2 regions of the Bradyrhizobium sp. IAR9 genome follow, and region 1 is predicted to be linked to the other one. Evidence: predicted binding sites of a transcription regulator. Region 1 holds the regulator's gene; the other holds the start of a gene.

Region 1 (7,789 bases):
ACGGACGGCTGGTCGCGCTGGCCTCGCGCATCGACGCGTTGGCGGACGATTGCAGCCGCGCCACGCTGGTGGTGACGTCGCGGCCCGCGCCGCCGGATTGTGCGGCGATGGTGGTGGATCGGCAGCGGCTCGCTCGCCAGGGCGCGCTGGCATTGACGCAGCGCGGCGACGGCTTTTCGGTTCAGGCGGTGAGGGCGAGCGGCACGAACCGCCCGTGGTCACCGGCCGGTGTCGGCGAAGGTGATTTCGACGGCAGCCTCGTGCCGAAGGCGGCTCCCCGCACCCGCGATGCAACGCCATCGGAGACAGACTTGCAGGCCGACGATTGACGCCATCGATTACAGATACCAGGCCAGCACGGCCTCGAGCCTTGCGTTGCCGATGACTGGCAGGGCCACCATCCGGTTCAGCCCGGCTGCGCAGGCCTCGGACCCGGCGATCGAGCCGTCATGGGTGAGATCGTCGTTGAGCGCGGGCATGCCGGTGGCCCAGGCGCCGCCGATGCTGCCTTCGCCTCGGGCAATGGATTTGTCCGCATAGCGTGCGGCAAGGTCGGTCTGCGCGCTGCAATCGCCGGCGCGAAAGACCAGTGCCGAACGGGCCTCGTTCGGGACCCAGATCTCGAAGCGTCGCGCAATCGGCGTTGCCTGCGCCGAGAGGAATGTCAAAACCCAGGTCTGGTCGGTGCCGGTTCGGTAGGGTACGCCGACCCCCAGATTGATCCCGACCTTGGCGGCGTCCTCCCAGCGCAGGAAGCTCTTGGCGTCGTGCAGGTCCTTGATGATCAGCGGCAGGCCCGCCTTCCAGGTGCGTCCGGGCAGGCCGAAGCCGCGAGGAAACCTGGTGTGGCGGGAGTTGAATTCGAACATGTCCGCCGCGCCGTAATAGCCGTCGACGAGGCCCATCTCGTGGGAGAGATCAGGATCGTTGTGCCAGAGCTCGATCGCGCCGACATGCGCCTCGTCGTCGCCGCAGAACAGCACCATCACGGCTTGCAGGAATTCGCCTGCGAACACCGGCACCGCCACGCCGCAGGTGAGGCCGGCCGCGACGGCCTGATCGATCCGCTTGAAATAGGAGTTGGCGAATTTCGTGAGGATGACGGGATGGCCGCAGGCCCAGGCCTTGCCTGGAAGCCCCTCGTCATATCCGAAGTGCAGCTCTTCGCTGACGGCCTTGAACGCGGACAGCCCTTCATCGTAGAGGCCGCCGCCGAATTCCAGCCGCATGCGCGTCCGGTCAGGCACCCAGAGTTCAACGACGCGAATGAAGGTTTTCATCGAGCGTGTCCGCCGCCTCAAACCACGACAGCATCGGTCATTTGGCTGCGGAGCGGACGTTCAAAATTCAGGCAGCACGGCTCAAACTTCGTGCGGCGACGAGGCGAGGCGGCGGCGCTCGCCGATCGAATTTCATGAAACAAAAACCCACCGGGCTCGCCGGCCTCGGCCGGCGACGGCATTTCAATCCTGGCCCTCGGCTTATCGGGCGGAGGGCGTCAGCCGATCGGCAGTCGTGTGACCGTCGGGCGACTGTCGGCGATGATCTGCGGCTTGTGCTCGCGCTCGCCGATCGGCTGGGTCACCGGCAGTTGCAGCACGGTTGCGCGCTGGCCTTCGACCAGTTGCGTCACCAGCACGGATTTGCCGTCCGGGAATTCGATCGCGTCATGATGGCGATCGGGAATGTGCGGATCGATCTTGCCGAACTTGCCGACGCGGGAGTTGACGGTGCGCGTCCAGATCCAGCGGTTGTCGTAACGGACGTCGTCGGCGAAGGCGAGCTCCGTCCCCGGCAGCAGGCAGACCGCGACGGAGAGATCGGCTTCGGAGGCGAAGCCGCGCGTCGAGGTGCCGCGGAATGTTGTCGTAACGATCGTCTCGCCGACTTCTGCGGGGCGCGTCGCGACGGCATGCAGGCTGTAGTCACACATCGGGTGCTCCTCAATGCAGAGATAGCGACCCGCACCTCTTTCGGAGGCGCAGGCCCCTACCAGAGTGGAAGCACGTGACGGTCTGCTCGGTTGTAGGCAAATCTGCGGCTGGGATCCGCGAGCCGCGATCACATTATCTTTTCCATCTTTTCCGAATTTGTTAGGAACAAAGTCGGCTTCCGTGCATTTGGCAGCCGCGTCTCGACAACCGCGCGTGTCAACGACCGGCGGAGTGATGCGCTTGCGCGGCAACGGCTTGCGATGCTGATGTTGCGATCAGCGTTGCTGCGGCTGCACTCAAACGAGCTGCGCATTTGGGCCGTCCCCCCTCGAACTCGAAAGGCCGCGAAGCGATGTTGCGTCGCGCGGCCTGCCGAGGATGTCGCGAAAGGAGGAGGGGCCGGACAATCTGTGCGATACCAGAAAGACTATCCAGCCGGAGCGGACCGTCATCCGCTCCAATCTCTGATCGGCGAGGCCGATCGAAGGCGCGCGCGAGGCGCTAAAGACTTCAGTATCGAGTACTTCCGGTATCAGTACTTGCGATAAAGCCCGATCAGCTTGCCCTGAATCTTCACGCGGTTCGGCGGCAGGATGCGCACCTCATAAGCGGCATTGGCGGGCTCCAGCGCGATCGAGGCGCCGCGGCGGCGGAAGCGCTTGAGCGTGGCTTCCTCGTCGTCGATCAGTGCCACCACGATGTCGCCGGTATCGGCGCTCTCATTGCGCTGGATCAGCGCCATGTCGCCGTCGAGGATGCCGGCCTCGACCATGGAATCACCGCGCACTTCGAGCGCGTAATGCTCGCCGGAGCCGAGCATGTCGGGCGGCACGCTGATCGTGTGGCTGCGGGTCTGCAAAGCCTCGATCGGAGTACCGGCCGCGATGCGGCCCATCACGGGCACCGCAACGGGTCGCTCGCCCTCGTCCGCGGACGGGCTGGAGCTCGCGCGTAGCTTGCCGAGATTGCCCTCGATGACGCTTGGCGTGAAGCCGCGTCGGTTGCCGGCGGCAGCCTGGAGCTCCGGCAGCTTGATCACTTCGATGGCCCGGGCGCGGTTGGGCAGGCGGCGGATGAAGCCGCGCTCCTCGAGCGCGGTGATCAGGCGGTGGATGCCTGACTTCGAGCGCAGGTCGAGCGCATCCTTCATCTCGTCGAAGGACGGCGGCACGCCGCTTTCCTTCAAGCGCTCGCTGATGAACCGCAGAAGCTCGTATTGTTTGCGCGTTAACATCTCGAACAAAGTCCCCCGGTTGATGTCGTTCGATTCCGAGACGATGAGTTCAGCGATAAGCCGCTACATCTCGAAACAAATCATGAACGGACACTATATGTTCGATATGTGTTCCGCAACTGCTTAATTTACCGTGAACAGAACGAAACTCACGGAATGCGTGTGGCGGCGCAGTTCAGACGGGGAGCCGCAGCACCTCGCAGGGGCTGCCGGCCTCGGCCTTCGGCGCAAACGGTGCGCGCACGAGAAGTACCTGTGCTGCAGCAAGATTCGCAAGCAGAGAGGAGTCTTGATGGCTGACGGGAAGGGCGACGAGCGCGCCGTCGTCGCGCTTTTCCAGGCGCGCGCGCAGATAATCCTCGCGCTGGTCGTTGGCGCCGAGATCGCGGCCCAGCACGACGCGCTCGCGATGATGATGAATCACTGAACGGCCCGACAGCGCGCGAATCAGCGGCACCATGAACAGGAAGGCGCAGACGTAGGACGACACGGGATTGCCGGGCAGGCCGATGACGCCCATCGCCCCTAACCGCCCGTGCATCATCGGCTTGCCGGGCCGCATCGCGATCTTCCAGAACGCCATCGCGATGCCTTCGTCCTTGAGCGCCTGCTGGACCAGATCGTGGTCGCCGACCGATGCGCCTCCGGTCGTGACCAGGATGTCGGCGCCGCTTTCACGCGCGCGGCGGATGCCGGCGGTGGTGGCCTCCAGCGTATCGGCGGCGACACCGAGGTCGATGGTCTCGGCGCCTTCGCTGCGGGCGAGCGCGTGCAGGGCATAGCCGTTGGAATAGACGATCTGGCCGTGCCCGGGCGTTGAGCCCGGCATCACCAGTTCGTCGCCGGTGGCGAGAATCGCGACCTTCGGACGGCGGCAAACGGCGAGCTGCGGGTGGTTCATTCCGGCGGCGAGGGCGAGATCGCGCTCCGTCAGACGGGTTCCCTTGCGCAGGAGAACGTCGCCCTCGCGGAAATCGACGCCGGCGGGGCGGATGTGCCGACCCACGATCGCGGCTTCCTTGATCGTTATGTGCTTGCTTTCGGCGATCGTGTCCTCCTGGATCACGACCGCATCCGCGCCGTCGGGAACGACGCCGCCGGTGAAGATCCGCACGGCTTCGCCGGCGCCGACCTTTCCCGTGAACGGACGGCCCGCCGCGACCTCACCGATCATTGTCAGCGTGGAACCCATTGTTGCCGCATCGGCCGCGCGCACGGCATAGCCGTCCATCGCCGACATCGCCTGGGGCGGCTGGGTGCGCCGCGCAGCGACGTCCTGCGCGAGCACGCGATGGTAGGCTTCGTCGAGTGAAACCATCTCTGCAGGCAGCGGCTCTGCACCCGCCAGCACCGCAGCAAGGGCGTCGGAAACCGGCATCAAGGCCACGGCGAAACTCCTGCTCGGCACGTTCGGATGAAATGTTCCGACAGTCTTCTAGCCGAGCGCGGGGGCAGAGGCAAAATGGCGGAGCGGGCAGGATTTATCCTGCCGCTTCCAGCCCAGGATGGAAGGCAGGCTCAGGCTTGGCATGATCCAGAGAACGAGACCGATCGGCAGGAGGGTGGCCATGGCGAGGACGAGAATGACGAGCGCCACGGCCAGCATCGCTCAACTCCCGCTCGGCCGGTCCGGCCCGGCGTCCAGCGCGACGTCGGGAGCCTTCGGGCCTTGATCCTTGTCGGGCAGCGGATCGGCCTGGGATTTCAGGTCGGCGGCCTTGCTGATCAGCTTGGCGGAAAGGTCAGAATCCGAGGTGGTTCTTGCGAATTCAAGCAGGAGAGAGGCTTGCTTGGTGAGATAGGTTTTGCCCAGCACGTGCATAAGTCCGGTGTAGAAGTCCCAACGGACTCAAGAGTCCGTAAGGGGCCATTCCGTTCCCGGAACTCCGTACAAAAATGCACAAAGCGCTCTGGTTCCTCATTTTGGGCAAAATTGGTTCCGGAAGACTTGGCGACATTGGCGTCTCCCGCTGCGCGGAGATCGTCAGATGCCCAATGCCTTCAAGGCGTTCCCGACGTCGCGCGGCGACGTCACATGCACCGCTGTCAGCCCGCGCGACCGCGCGCCTTCAACATTCTCGGCGAGATCGTCGAAGAAAACGATACGTCCTGCGGGCACGCCGATGGCGGCGACGACATGGTCGAAGGCTTCCGCATCCGGTTTGCGCAGGCCGATGCTGGACGACAGATATAGCGCGCGGAAATGGCCGAGCAGTTCGCCGTATTCCTTCGAGAAATAGTCGACATGCGGCCGGTTGGTGTTGGAGAAGGCGTAGAGCGGCATCTGCTTCGCCGCGCGCGGCAGCAGCTCGGCGATGTCAGGCATCTCGCCGGCGAAGATCGCGTTCCAGCCTTCCAGGAACTGGGCGTCCGAAATGCCGATACCGAGCGAAGCACGCAGCGAGGCGAAATAGTCCTCGTCGCTGATCTTGCCGACCTCGTGCAGCCGGTAAGCCTCGTCACGCACATAGCGCGCGACGATGGCCTCGGGCTGGCAGCCGGCATGTCCCGCCCAGCAGGCGATCGCCTTGGAGAAGTCGATGTCGAGCACCACGCGCCCGAGATCGAACAGCAGCGCATCCGCGCTGCCGGGAGAAAGCGAGTTCACTTGCATCCTTTCACTCAGTATCGATACGGATCGTGATCGAACAGCGGGAATGCGCTGAACACGCTCGGCGCGTTGGTGGCGGTCGCCGGATGCAGGCAGGATTTGTCGACCTCGGCAAATGACGTGGCGCCCAAAAGGCCGAGGCAGCGCAGCACTTCGTCCTCCAGCAGCTCCAGCATCCGCGCGACGCCGGCCTCGCCAGCCGCCGCTAGCGCCCAGCATTGCAGCCGGCCGATCCCGACCATGTCCGCGCCCGCCGCGATCGCCTTGACGATGTCGGTGCCGCGACAGACACCGCCGTCGACCATGATCTTGGCGCGGCCCTTCACGGCCTCGACGATCTCGGGCAACACATGCATGGCGCCGCGGCCGTGGTCGAGCTGGCGGCCGCCATGGTTGGAGACGTAGATCCATTCGACGCCGTGATCGATCGCGATCAGGGCGTCCTCGGCGGTGGCGATGCCCTTCAGGATCAGCGGAATCCTGAACTTGTCCTTGATCATCTTCACGGTCCGCCACTCCAGGCCCTTCTGGAAATCGCCGCCGGTGGCACGCAGGCGGCTTTCGCGAACGTAGCGCTTGGCGATGTCACGCTCACGACGGCTGTAATGGGCGGTATCGACGGTCAGGCAGAAGGCGGCATAGGCGCTCTTCTCGGCCCGGCTGACGACATCGGCGACAAAGGCGTCGTCGCCGCGGACATAGAGCTGATAGAGCCGCAGCGCATCGGGTGCGGCTTCGGCGGTCTGCTCCAGGCCGGGCTCGGACACCGAGCTCAGCATGTGCGCTGCACCGAAGGTGCCGGCAGCGCGCGCGACGCTCGCCGCGCCATCCGGATCGAAGATCTCGAGCGCGCCGACGGGGGCGAGCACCACCGGCAGGCGCATCCTGCGGCCGAACTGCTGAACCGAGCCGTCGACCTTGCGGACGTCGCGCAGCACGCGCGGGCGGAAGGCGATCTCGTCCAGCGCCATGCGGTTGCGGCGCATCGTGGTTTCGGTCTCGGCGGCGCCCACGATGTAGTCCCAGGCGTTCTGGTTGAGGTTGGCCCGCGCTTTCCGAATGAATTCGTGCAGGTTTTGGAACGGCTCGTTGCTGGCGCCGAGCTCGACGTTCCGTTCCGGCCGGATCCGGGGTGCTTCGTTCATTGTTATCCTCCCGAGAATTTGAAGCCTTGTGTCATCGCCTAACCCGTCCAGCGTTCCAAAACCATCCTAAAATGGCATGGCTGCGCGGCGTGGACGGGCGCACCGATTGCCCCTTTAGGTACCTTTGGGGGCGGGCCAGTCCTGCAACGTTGCCAAAAGTTTAGGCCCGAACGAAGCGATTTTTGCGGTGTACCGGTCAGCGGTGCATCCCGGCCTTGAAGAAACCAGAATGGTATTGTGAGAAGTGGATTGGATCGCCAATTGCATGGCGCTTCCCAAGTCTGCTTCCCAAGTCTCGAGAGACGAGCCCAAGCAAGCTCAAGCGAACCGCCAAGCAAAAAGGCAAGCCCATCCATGCGGAAAACCCTGCTGTTCCCTCTGGGCGCGCTCACCGGAGCGTGTCTCACCCTTCTGGTCGCCAGCCCGCACGGTGGTGTATGGGCGGCACGGGCGGCAGCGAGCGCGGACAATGCCTATTCCCAGCTCAACCTGTTCGGCACGGTGTTCGAGCGCGTCAAAGCGAGCTATGTCGAGAAGCCCGACAACGCCAAGATGATCGAAGGCGCGATCACGGGCATGGTGACCTCGCTCGACCCGCATTCGCGCTACATGAACGCTAAGGCCTGGACCGAGATGCAGGAGACCACCTCCGGCGAGTTCGGCGGCCTCGGCATCGAGGTCACGATGGAAGACGGCCTCGTCAAGGTCGTTTCGCCGATCGACGATACGCCCGCCTCGAAGGCAGGCCTGATGTCCGGCGACCTCATCAGCAAGATCGACGGCGAGGCCGTGCAGGGCATGACGCTCGAGCAGGCCGTCAACAAGATGAAGGGCCCGGTCGATACCAAGACCAAGCTCACCATCG
Region 2 (7,789 bases), on a different contig from region 1:
GAGAAGAACAATGAATACGAGGCGGCAAAGCACGGTCATGCGCGAAACCCTCCTGCAAAGGCCCCCGGAGGATGGTGGCGCGCAACGCGGTCGATTTCAATTATCGATTGCTGACGGGACGAAGTTCCCGTGAGGTTTTCGGATCAGACAGCCAGCCGCCGTGACGCCGCCAGCCCTGCCAGCGCTTCGTCCAGCTTGTCGCGATCGAGCGGCTTGATCAGGAATCCGTTCATGCCCGCCTCGAAGCAGGCATAACGGTCCTCCACCAGCGTATTGGCGGTGAGCGCGAGGATCGGCGTGTGGTGGCCGCCGGTCGCGGCCTCATGCGCGCGGATGCGCTTCGTCGCCTCGATGCCGTCGAGCTGCGGCATCTGGATGTCCATCAGCACGAGATCATAGGGCGTGCCGGCCGATGAAGCGGCGAGCCAGGACTCCAGCGCGGCCTCGCCGTGCACGGCGATGACGACGCGATGGCCGAGCTTCGTCAGCAGTGAGCGCATCAACAGCGCGTTGATCTCGTTGTCCTCGGCGACGAGGATCGACAGGCCTTTGGTCGCTGCTTTGGCCGGTGTCGCGCCGGCAGCTTCCGCCGGTGGTTCCGGCGCCAGATCGGGCGAGGCCACCTCCGGCGTCATCGCAAGGCGCGCGGCGAGCGAGGCCGCCCGCAGCGGCTTCACCAGAAAACCGGTGAAGGCCGGCGACAGCTTTTCGTGACGCGAGCTGGAGGTCAGCAGCACGAGGCGCTGCAGCGCATGCGCGCGGGCCAGTTCGCCCAGCTGGTCGGCCGCGGCAGGGCCGATCGCACGATCGATCAGCACCGCGTGCCATGAGCGTTCCGGCAGCAGCGCTTCGGCAACCGCGGCATCCGCAACCATGCAGGTCTGGCCACCCCAGCGCTCGAGGCGCCGCGCGATCAGCGAGGCCTCGATGCCGTCGGCGACGAGGAGCATCGACTTGCCGGTGAGGTCGGGGCTCGGAAAGGCCGTCTGTCCGGCGCTGGCTTGCGAGGGCGGAAGCGGCACCGCGATCTCGAAGGTCGAGCCTTTGCCCGGCTCGCTTGCGAGCGTGATCCGGCCGCCCATGCGCTTGACGATGCGTTCGCTGATGGCAAGGCCAAGCCCGGTGCCGCCATAGGTGCGGGCGACGCGCTCGTCGGCCTGCTCGAATTCGCGGAAGATGCGCTGCTGCGCCTCCGGCGCAATGCCGATACCGGAGTCGCGGACCAGGAAGCTGATCTCGTTCGGCCAGATACCGGGCTCGACGATCAGCGCGACGCCACCGCTCCCGGTGAACTTGATGGCGTTGCCAGCGAGATTGAGCAGCACCTGGCGCAGCCGCGCCGCATCGCCGACCACCTCCAGCGGCAGGCGCTCGTCGACATAGGCGGCGATCTCCAGCGTCTTGGCCTGCGCGCGGGGCGCGAGCAGCTCGGTGATCTCCTCGACCAGGGTCGAGAGCGCGAAGGGACGCTGCTCCAGATCAAGCTTGCCGGCCTCGATCTTGGAATAGTCGAGCAGTTCCTCGATCAGCGCCATCAAGGCTTCGCCTGAGGTTTTCACCGCTTTGGCGTACGTCCCCTGCTCCGGAGTCAGATTGGTGTCGAGCAGGAGGCCGCCCATGCCGATGATGCCGTTTAGCGGCGTGCGGATCTCGTGCGAAGCCATCGCGAGGAAGCGCGATTTCGCGCGGTTGGCAGCGTCGGCCTGGTCGCGCGCGTCGGACAGAGCGCGTTCGGTCTCGGTGCGGTCGGTGACGTCGCGCCCCACGCTCTGCAATTCGGCGGGCTGTCCGGCATCGAGGCGGACATAGCCTTCGCGCCAGGCGATCCAGCGCGCGCCGAGCGGGGTTGCGATCTTCTGGTCGTGGATGCGTGTGCCGCTGCTTTCGCGGGCGCTGTCGCCCTGCTCCAGCACGTCGAAATCGAAACGCGTGCCGACCAGCGCGCTGCGCGCCTGTCCTGCGAGCGCGCAATAGGCTTCGTTGGCAAAGGTGATGCGGCCATCGGTAGCGCGCAGCACGATGAGGTCGCCCTGTTGCTCGAACAGGCTGCGGGCGCGTTCTTCCGCTTCCTTCAGCTCCCAATTGCGGTCGATCAGCGCCTCGTTGTGGGCGGCGAGGGTGCGCAGCCGCTTGTTCACGAAACGCAGGCGCATGCTCAGCGTCGCAAGGCCGAGGCAGGCGAGCGCGAACAGGAAGCTCGCGCCGATCGCAAAGGTGTGGGGATCGTAGCCGGAGCTTTCGGACCGGCTGCCGGACACGAAACCATAGGCGCCGCCAAAGGTCGCCGAGAAGATCATGAAAGAGCGGATCGCGAAGGCGATGCGGGGATGCTGTCGCCTGAAACGGCGCATGCGCACCTTGATCCGGAACGTCCGACTCATCGCACCGACCCCGACTCTTTTTCGAATCCCGCCACCCGCCGTCTGCGACGATGTCGCGCCGACCTTGCGAACAGCTTGAGGCTTTGGCGCTGCCTCCAAACAGGACTAACGAGGTGTTAACGCTTCAGAGCGAGGCGGCCTGGAGCGGGAGCGGGCGATGGCCACCATGGGCGCCGACGATCAGCGCCGCGGCCTCGCGCTGCGAGAACGACTTCGAGCGCACATAGATGCGGTAATCCGCCGGCCCTTCGGTGGAGAGATAGATCACCTGGCCGCCATCGACGGGCTGAGCGGCAATCGAGACGAGGCGCGTCGAGGGATTGGCCTGACAGGAATCCGGCTCGGAACCGAGACCGTCGTCGACCACGGCGAAGTCCGCCGTATCGGCATCATCGGTGATCTGAACCCGCACCGTGGCCCGGGCGGGATCTTCGGTGAAGGCGACATGGACGGCGGCCGTCCAGAACAGGGAGGTGAGCTCGACCGAGGTTTCGCCGAGGGCGATGCAGGGATTCGAGACCGAACCGATCTCCGCGCGGGCGAACACCGCAGCCGCCAACAAGGGAACAACCGAGGCCAGGATCTTGAAACGCAACATGACACTCTACTCGTCCGGGCCCGGGGAACTCATTGGGCCTTATGGTTTGCAGAGCGTAAAGGAAACTCGTTACCGCCGGGTTGATGCGCGGAATGATCAAGCCATCTGCCGCACATCCTCCGCGAGTGCGCGGTAGGACAAGGCTTCGGCGAGATGCAGCCGGCCGATCTTGTCGGCGCGATCGAGGTCGGCCAGCGTGCGCGCCACCCGCAGCACGCGGTGATAGCCGCGCGCGGACAGCCGCATGGTCTCGGCGGCGTCGCGCAGCAGCTTCTGGCCCTGCGCGTCCGGCTTTGCGATCTCCTCCAGCACGGAGGCTGGGGCCTCGGCATTGGTCCGAACCTTGGGCAGGCCGGCATCGGCATAACGCGCGAGCTGAATGTCGCGCGCCGCGGCCACGCGGGCGGCGACCTCGGCGGAGCCTTCCGCCGGCGGTGGCAGGATCAGATCCGCCGCGGTCACGGCCGGCACTTCGATGCGCAGGTCGATGCGGTCCATCAGCGGGCCGGAGATGCGCGCCTGATAGTCGCCGGTGCAGCGGTCGACGCGGCCGCGCTTGCAGGCATAGCCCGGCTCGAACGCGTTGCCGCAGCGGCACGGATTCATCGCCGCGACCAGCATGAAGCGGGCAGGGTAGGTGACGCGGTGATTGGCGCGCGACACCGCGACTTCGCCGTTCTCCAGCGGCTGCCGCAGTGAATCCAGCACGCGCGGATCGAACTCCGGCAATTCGTCGAGGAACAGCACGCCCTGATGCGCCAGCGAGATCTCGCCGGGTTTTGCACGCATGCCGCCGCCGGTGAGCGCGGCCATGCTGGCGGAATGATGCGGCGAGCGGAACGGCCGCCGCGCGGTCAGCGCGCCGCCCTCGATCTCGCCGGCGACGGAGGCGATCATCGAGACCTCGAGCAGTTCGCTCGGTGACAGCGGCGGCAGGATCGAGGGCAGGCGCGCCGCCAGCATCGACTTGCCGGCGCCGGGCGCGCCGATCATGAGCAGATGATGCCCACCGGCGGCGGCGATCTCCAGCGCGCGCTTGGCGCTTTCCTGACCCTTGATGTCGCGCAGGTCGAGCGTCGAGGCGGCGGGCTCATGCACCTTCGGTGATGGCCGCGACAGCACCTGCGTGCCCTTGAAGTGGTTGGCGATCTGGATCAACGAGCTTGCCGCGATGATCTGGATGTCCGGGCTCGCCCACGCCGCTTCGGAGCCGCACGAGACCGGGCAGATCAGCCCTTCCTCGCGCATATTGGCGCCGAACGCGGCGGGAAGAACGCCGGCCACGGGCGCGATCGAGCCGTCGAGGCCGAGCTCGCCGAGCACGGTGAAGCCGGTCAGCGCATCCGGCGGGATCGCGCCGATCGCCGCCATCAGGCCGAGTGCGATCGGCAGGTCGTAATGACTGCCTTCCTTCGGCAGGTCGGCCGGCGCCAGATTGACGATGATCCGCCGCGCCGGCAGCGCCAGGCCGGAGGCGATCAGCGCCGAGCGCACCCGCTCGCGCGCCTCCGACACCGCCTTGTCCGGCAGGCCGACGATCGCGAAGGCCGGCAGGCCCGGCGCGACCTGCACCTGCACGTCGACCGCACGGGCCTCGATCCCCTCAAAGGCGACGGTGGAAACCCGCTGAACCATGCTCAAACCAGCCTGCCCCTCTCGCACAATTAGGGGTAGCAGAGGCGGGCCGTTTCCGCAAGAACAATACGGGAACGATCTGGGACGGGGAGCAAGCCCTAACCAAACGTAAACACCACGCCGACACTAAGCCTCGAATGCCAGCTTCTGTCCTCAGCACATTCCAACGAATGTCCGCTACTCCTAAGGCTGCGGGATGGGCCGTGGTCTAACGGGTGAACAATTCAAATGCTTGCAAATCGCCGGAGAAGCGAACGTCGGGTATGCAGCCGGCTCGCCAAGATCCATTTTGGCGCGGGCTCGCTGCCGCGGGACTGCACGATCACCGATATTTCGGATGGCGGCGTGAAAGTGGTGGCGGAATTCCTGGAAGTGCCGCCGCAATTCACCATCATCTTCGCACCCGATTATTCCCGCCAGTGCCGCCTGCGCTGGCGCATCGGCTGCGAATTCGGTGCCGAGTTCACCGACTAAAGCGCGACGCGATGAGGATGAATCGCATCGCGCTTTAGGTTGTTGTTCAAGCATGATCTTTTCGGAAAACCGCTGCGCACTTTTCCGGATCATGCTTTGAGATCTCCCAAGCCGCGTCCTTAACGGGACTTTAGCGTTAATCGGTAAGCATCTCTGATCAGTTGCCGAGTGATCAGAGTATGTCCAAGCGTTCGTCCCTCGCCTCTCCCCCGGCGAGATTGCTGCTTCCCGCACTTCTGGTGCTCGCCTTGGGTGGCTGCCAGACCGCCGGCATCGAGGATGTGACCGGCGCGCTCGGTGTCAGATCGGAAACGGCCGTCAAGGCCGATGCCAAGCCGGAAATGGATGCGTTGCGCGAGCGCTATCGCGCCAAGCCCAGTGATCCCAACGTTGCGCTCGCCTACGGCAAGGCGCTGCGCGAGTCCGGCCAGCGCGCGCAGGCGGTTGCGGTCATGGAGCAGGCGGTGCTCGCCCATCCCAGCAACAAGGCGCTGCTCGCCGGCTATGGCCGCGCGCTCGCCGACAGCGGCAATTTCCAGCAGGCCTTCGACGTCCTCAGCCGCGCGCATACGCCCGAGGATCCGGACTGGCGCATCCTGTCGGCGCAGGGTGCCGCGCTCGATCAGCTTGGCCGCAACGAGGAGGCGCAGCAATATTATGCCGCGGCGTTGAAGATCGTGCCGGACGAGCCGACCGTGCTGTCCAATCTCGGCCTGTCCTATATGCTGCAAAACAATTTGCCGAAGGCCGAACAGGTGCTCGGCCGCGCTTATCAGCGCAATCAGAACGATGCGCGGGTCCGCGCCAATCTCGCGCTCGTGCTGGGATTGCAGGGCCGCGAGGCCGAGGCCGAAATCCTCGTGAAGGCCGATTTGCCGCCGGACCAGGCCGCGGCCAAGGTCGCGGCGCTGCGGCAGCTGCTGGCCAAGAAGCAGCAGCGGGCGGACAAGTAATCCGCCCCTCCTGGTGTACGCTTACGACGCCTTGCGATGCGGCGCCGAGTTGCGGCTTGACTTGCCCTTCAGCTTCTTCAGCAGCGGTCCGAGCAGCGAGCGCTTCGGCTTCTTCACCTCGCCGCGCCCGGCGAGGCGGTTCGCCATGTTCTGGAACAGCTCGGTGGTGCGGTGGCTCTTGGAGACCTCCGCGATCATCTGGCCGTTATTGGCTGCGGTGGAGAACAGTTTCGAATCGAACGGGATCACCGCGATCGGCTGGCTTTCCATCGTCTTGGCGAACGCCTTGACCTCGATCTCCGCGCGCTTGTGCATGCCGACCTGGTTGAGGCAGTACAACGGCGGCCGGTCGTTCGGCCGCGCCGCCTTCAGCACGCTCAGCATGTTCTTGGTGTTGCGCAAATTGGCGAGATCGGGCTCGGCCACGATGACGATGTCGTCGGCGTTCACCAGTGCGCGCCGCGTCCAGCCGGACCATTGGTGGGGAACGTCGAGCACGATGCAGGGGGTGGTCATGCGCAGCGTGTCGAACACGGCGTCGAAAGCTTCGGCGCCGAAATCATAGACGCGGTCGAGGGTGGCAGGCGCCGCGAGCAGGCTGAGGCGCTCGGTGCATTTGGAGAGCAGGCGCTCCATCAGCGCCGTGTCCGGCCGGTCCTGCGACAGCACCGCGTTGGCGATGCCCTGCACGGGGTCCTGGTTGTAGTCGAGGCCCGCGGTGCCAAAGGCGAGGTCGAGGTCGATCACGACGGAATCGAGCGCGAGGTCACGCGCGATGGTCCAAGCCACATTGTGCGCGACCGTGGAGGCGCCGACGCCGCCCTTGGCGCCGACCACCGCGATGACCCGGCCGGTGATGATGGCCTCGGAGGCCGAGAACAGGCTGCAGATCGAGCGGACGACATCGAGGGTTTCAACCGGTCCCACCACATAGTCGTTGACGCCGCGACGCACCAGCTCGCGATAGGGCGCGGTGTCGTTGGGATTGCCGATCACGACCACGCGGGTGCCGGGGTCGCAGACGCCGGCGAGGTCGTCCAGTCCCTCGAGGATGTCGCGCGTACCGTCGGATTCGATCACGATCACGTTCGGCGTCGGCATCGATTCATAGACTTCGATCGCCGCGGCAAGGCCACCGTCCTTGGCGGTGAGGTGCGCCTTGGCGAGCCGGCGGTCCTGCCCTGCCGCGGTCACCGCGGCGAGCGTCTTATCGGTCTCGCAAAAAGCCTGCACCGAGATGCGGGGAACCGGCGCAATGTGTTCCTCGGGGTGCTGCGGATCGTCCGCTTCTTCGTCGTGAATGCCCGTCATTTGCCTGTGTCGCTGAGCTTGGCCTTGTCGGCCTCGGAATTGGGAGTCGAGATCGCAGTGCCCTTGCGATAGCGATCAAAGGCGATGTCGCGCCGCGCGGTATAGGCCGGCGTCTCGGATCGCGGCTGCTCGAGGTCGGCCGGATTGTCGATCATCGCGGCGAGATTACGCTGGCTGGCGCAGCCCAGATTGAAGTAGGGCCGGTTCTCGTTGTAGCCGGGATCGAGGATGTTGGGACCGAGGTCTTCCGGCCACAGCCCGCAAGGGCCGGCGACCGCGGCGATCTTCGAATAGCTCAGGCGGATGGTGGGCAGCAGCCCGGGATCTTCAGGGCGATAGGGATGCTGAACGATGGCACGCGACGGTACGCCGCCGGATGCGAGCACGGAACGGATTTCCCGATAGGTTGCAGCCGCCGCGCGCGAATTCGCGCTGTC

The links. The regulator LexA, encoded in region 1, represses DNA repair genes until DNA is damaged. The targets are predictions, from matches to a motif close to TGTTCNNNNTGTGTTCNG.
Region 2: GGD67_RS10245 (YifB family Mg chelatase-like AAA ATPase) is a predicted target of LexA. The motif match lies at 4,674-4,691, and genes of this name have one in related genera.

The regions. Positions count from the first base shown of each region.
Region 1 is NZ_JACBZW010000010.1:16,393-24,181, forward strand. Features, by position in the region: partial or broken gene GGD67_RS24510 (ComEC/Rec2 family competence protein) at 1-329, shown strand, start outside; gene GGD67_RS24515 (GAF domain-containing protein) at 339-1,280, opposite strand; gene GGD67_RS24520 (hypothetical protein) at 1,499-1,933, opposite strand; gene lexA (transcriptional repressor LexA) at 2,467-3,168, opposite strand; gene glp (gephyrin-like molybdotransferase Glp) at 3,344-4,555, opposite strand; gene GGD67_RS24535 (hypothetical protein) at 4,604-4,774, opposite strand; gene GGD67_RS24540 (hypothetical protein) at 4,778-4,984, opposite strand; gene GGD67_RS24545 (HAD family phosphatase) at 5,153-5,782, opposite strand; gene GGD67_RS24550 (alpha-hydroxy acid oxidase) at 5,791-6,924, opposite strand; gene GGD67_RS24555 (S41 family peptidase) at 7,279-7,789, shown strand, end outside.
Region 2 is NZ_JACBZW010000003.1:252,558-260,346, forward strand. Features, by position in the region: gene GGD67_RS10230 (histidine phosphatase family protein) at 1-39, opposite strand, end outside; gene GGD67_RS10235 (PAS domain-containing hybrid sensor histidine kinase/response regulator) at 144-2,381, opposite strand; gene GGD67_RS10240 (hypothetical protein) at 2,506-2,979, opposite strand; gene GGD67_RS10245 (YifB family Mg chelatase-like AAA ATPase) at 3,076-4,614, opposite strand; gene GGD67_RS10250 (PilZ domain-containing protein) at 4,843-5,088, shown strand; gene GGD67_RS10255 (tetratricopeptide repeat protein) at 5,268-6,041, shown strand; gene GGD67_RS10260 (CpaE family protein) at 6,063-7,352, opposite strand; gene GGD67_RS10265 (CpaD family pilus assembly protein) at 7,349-7,789, opposite strand, start outside.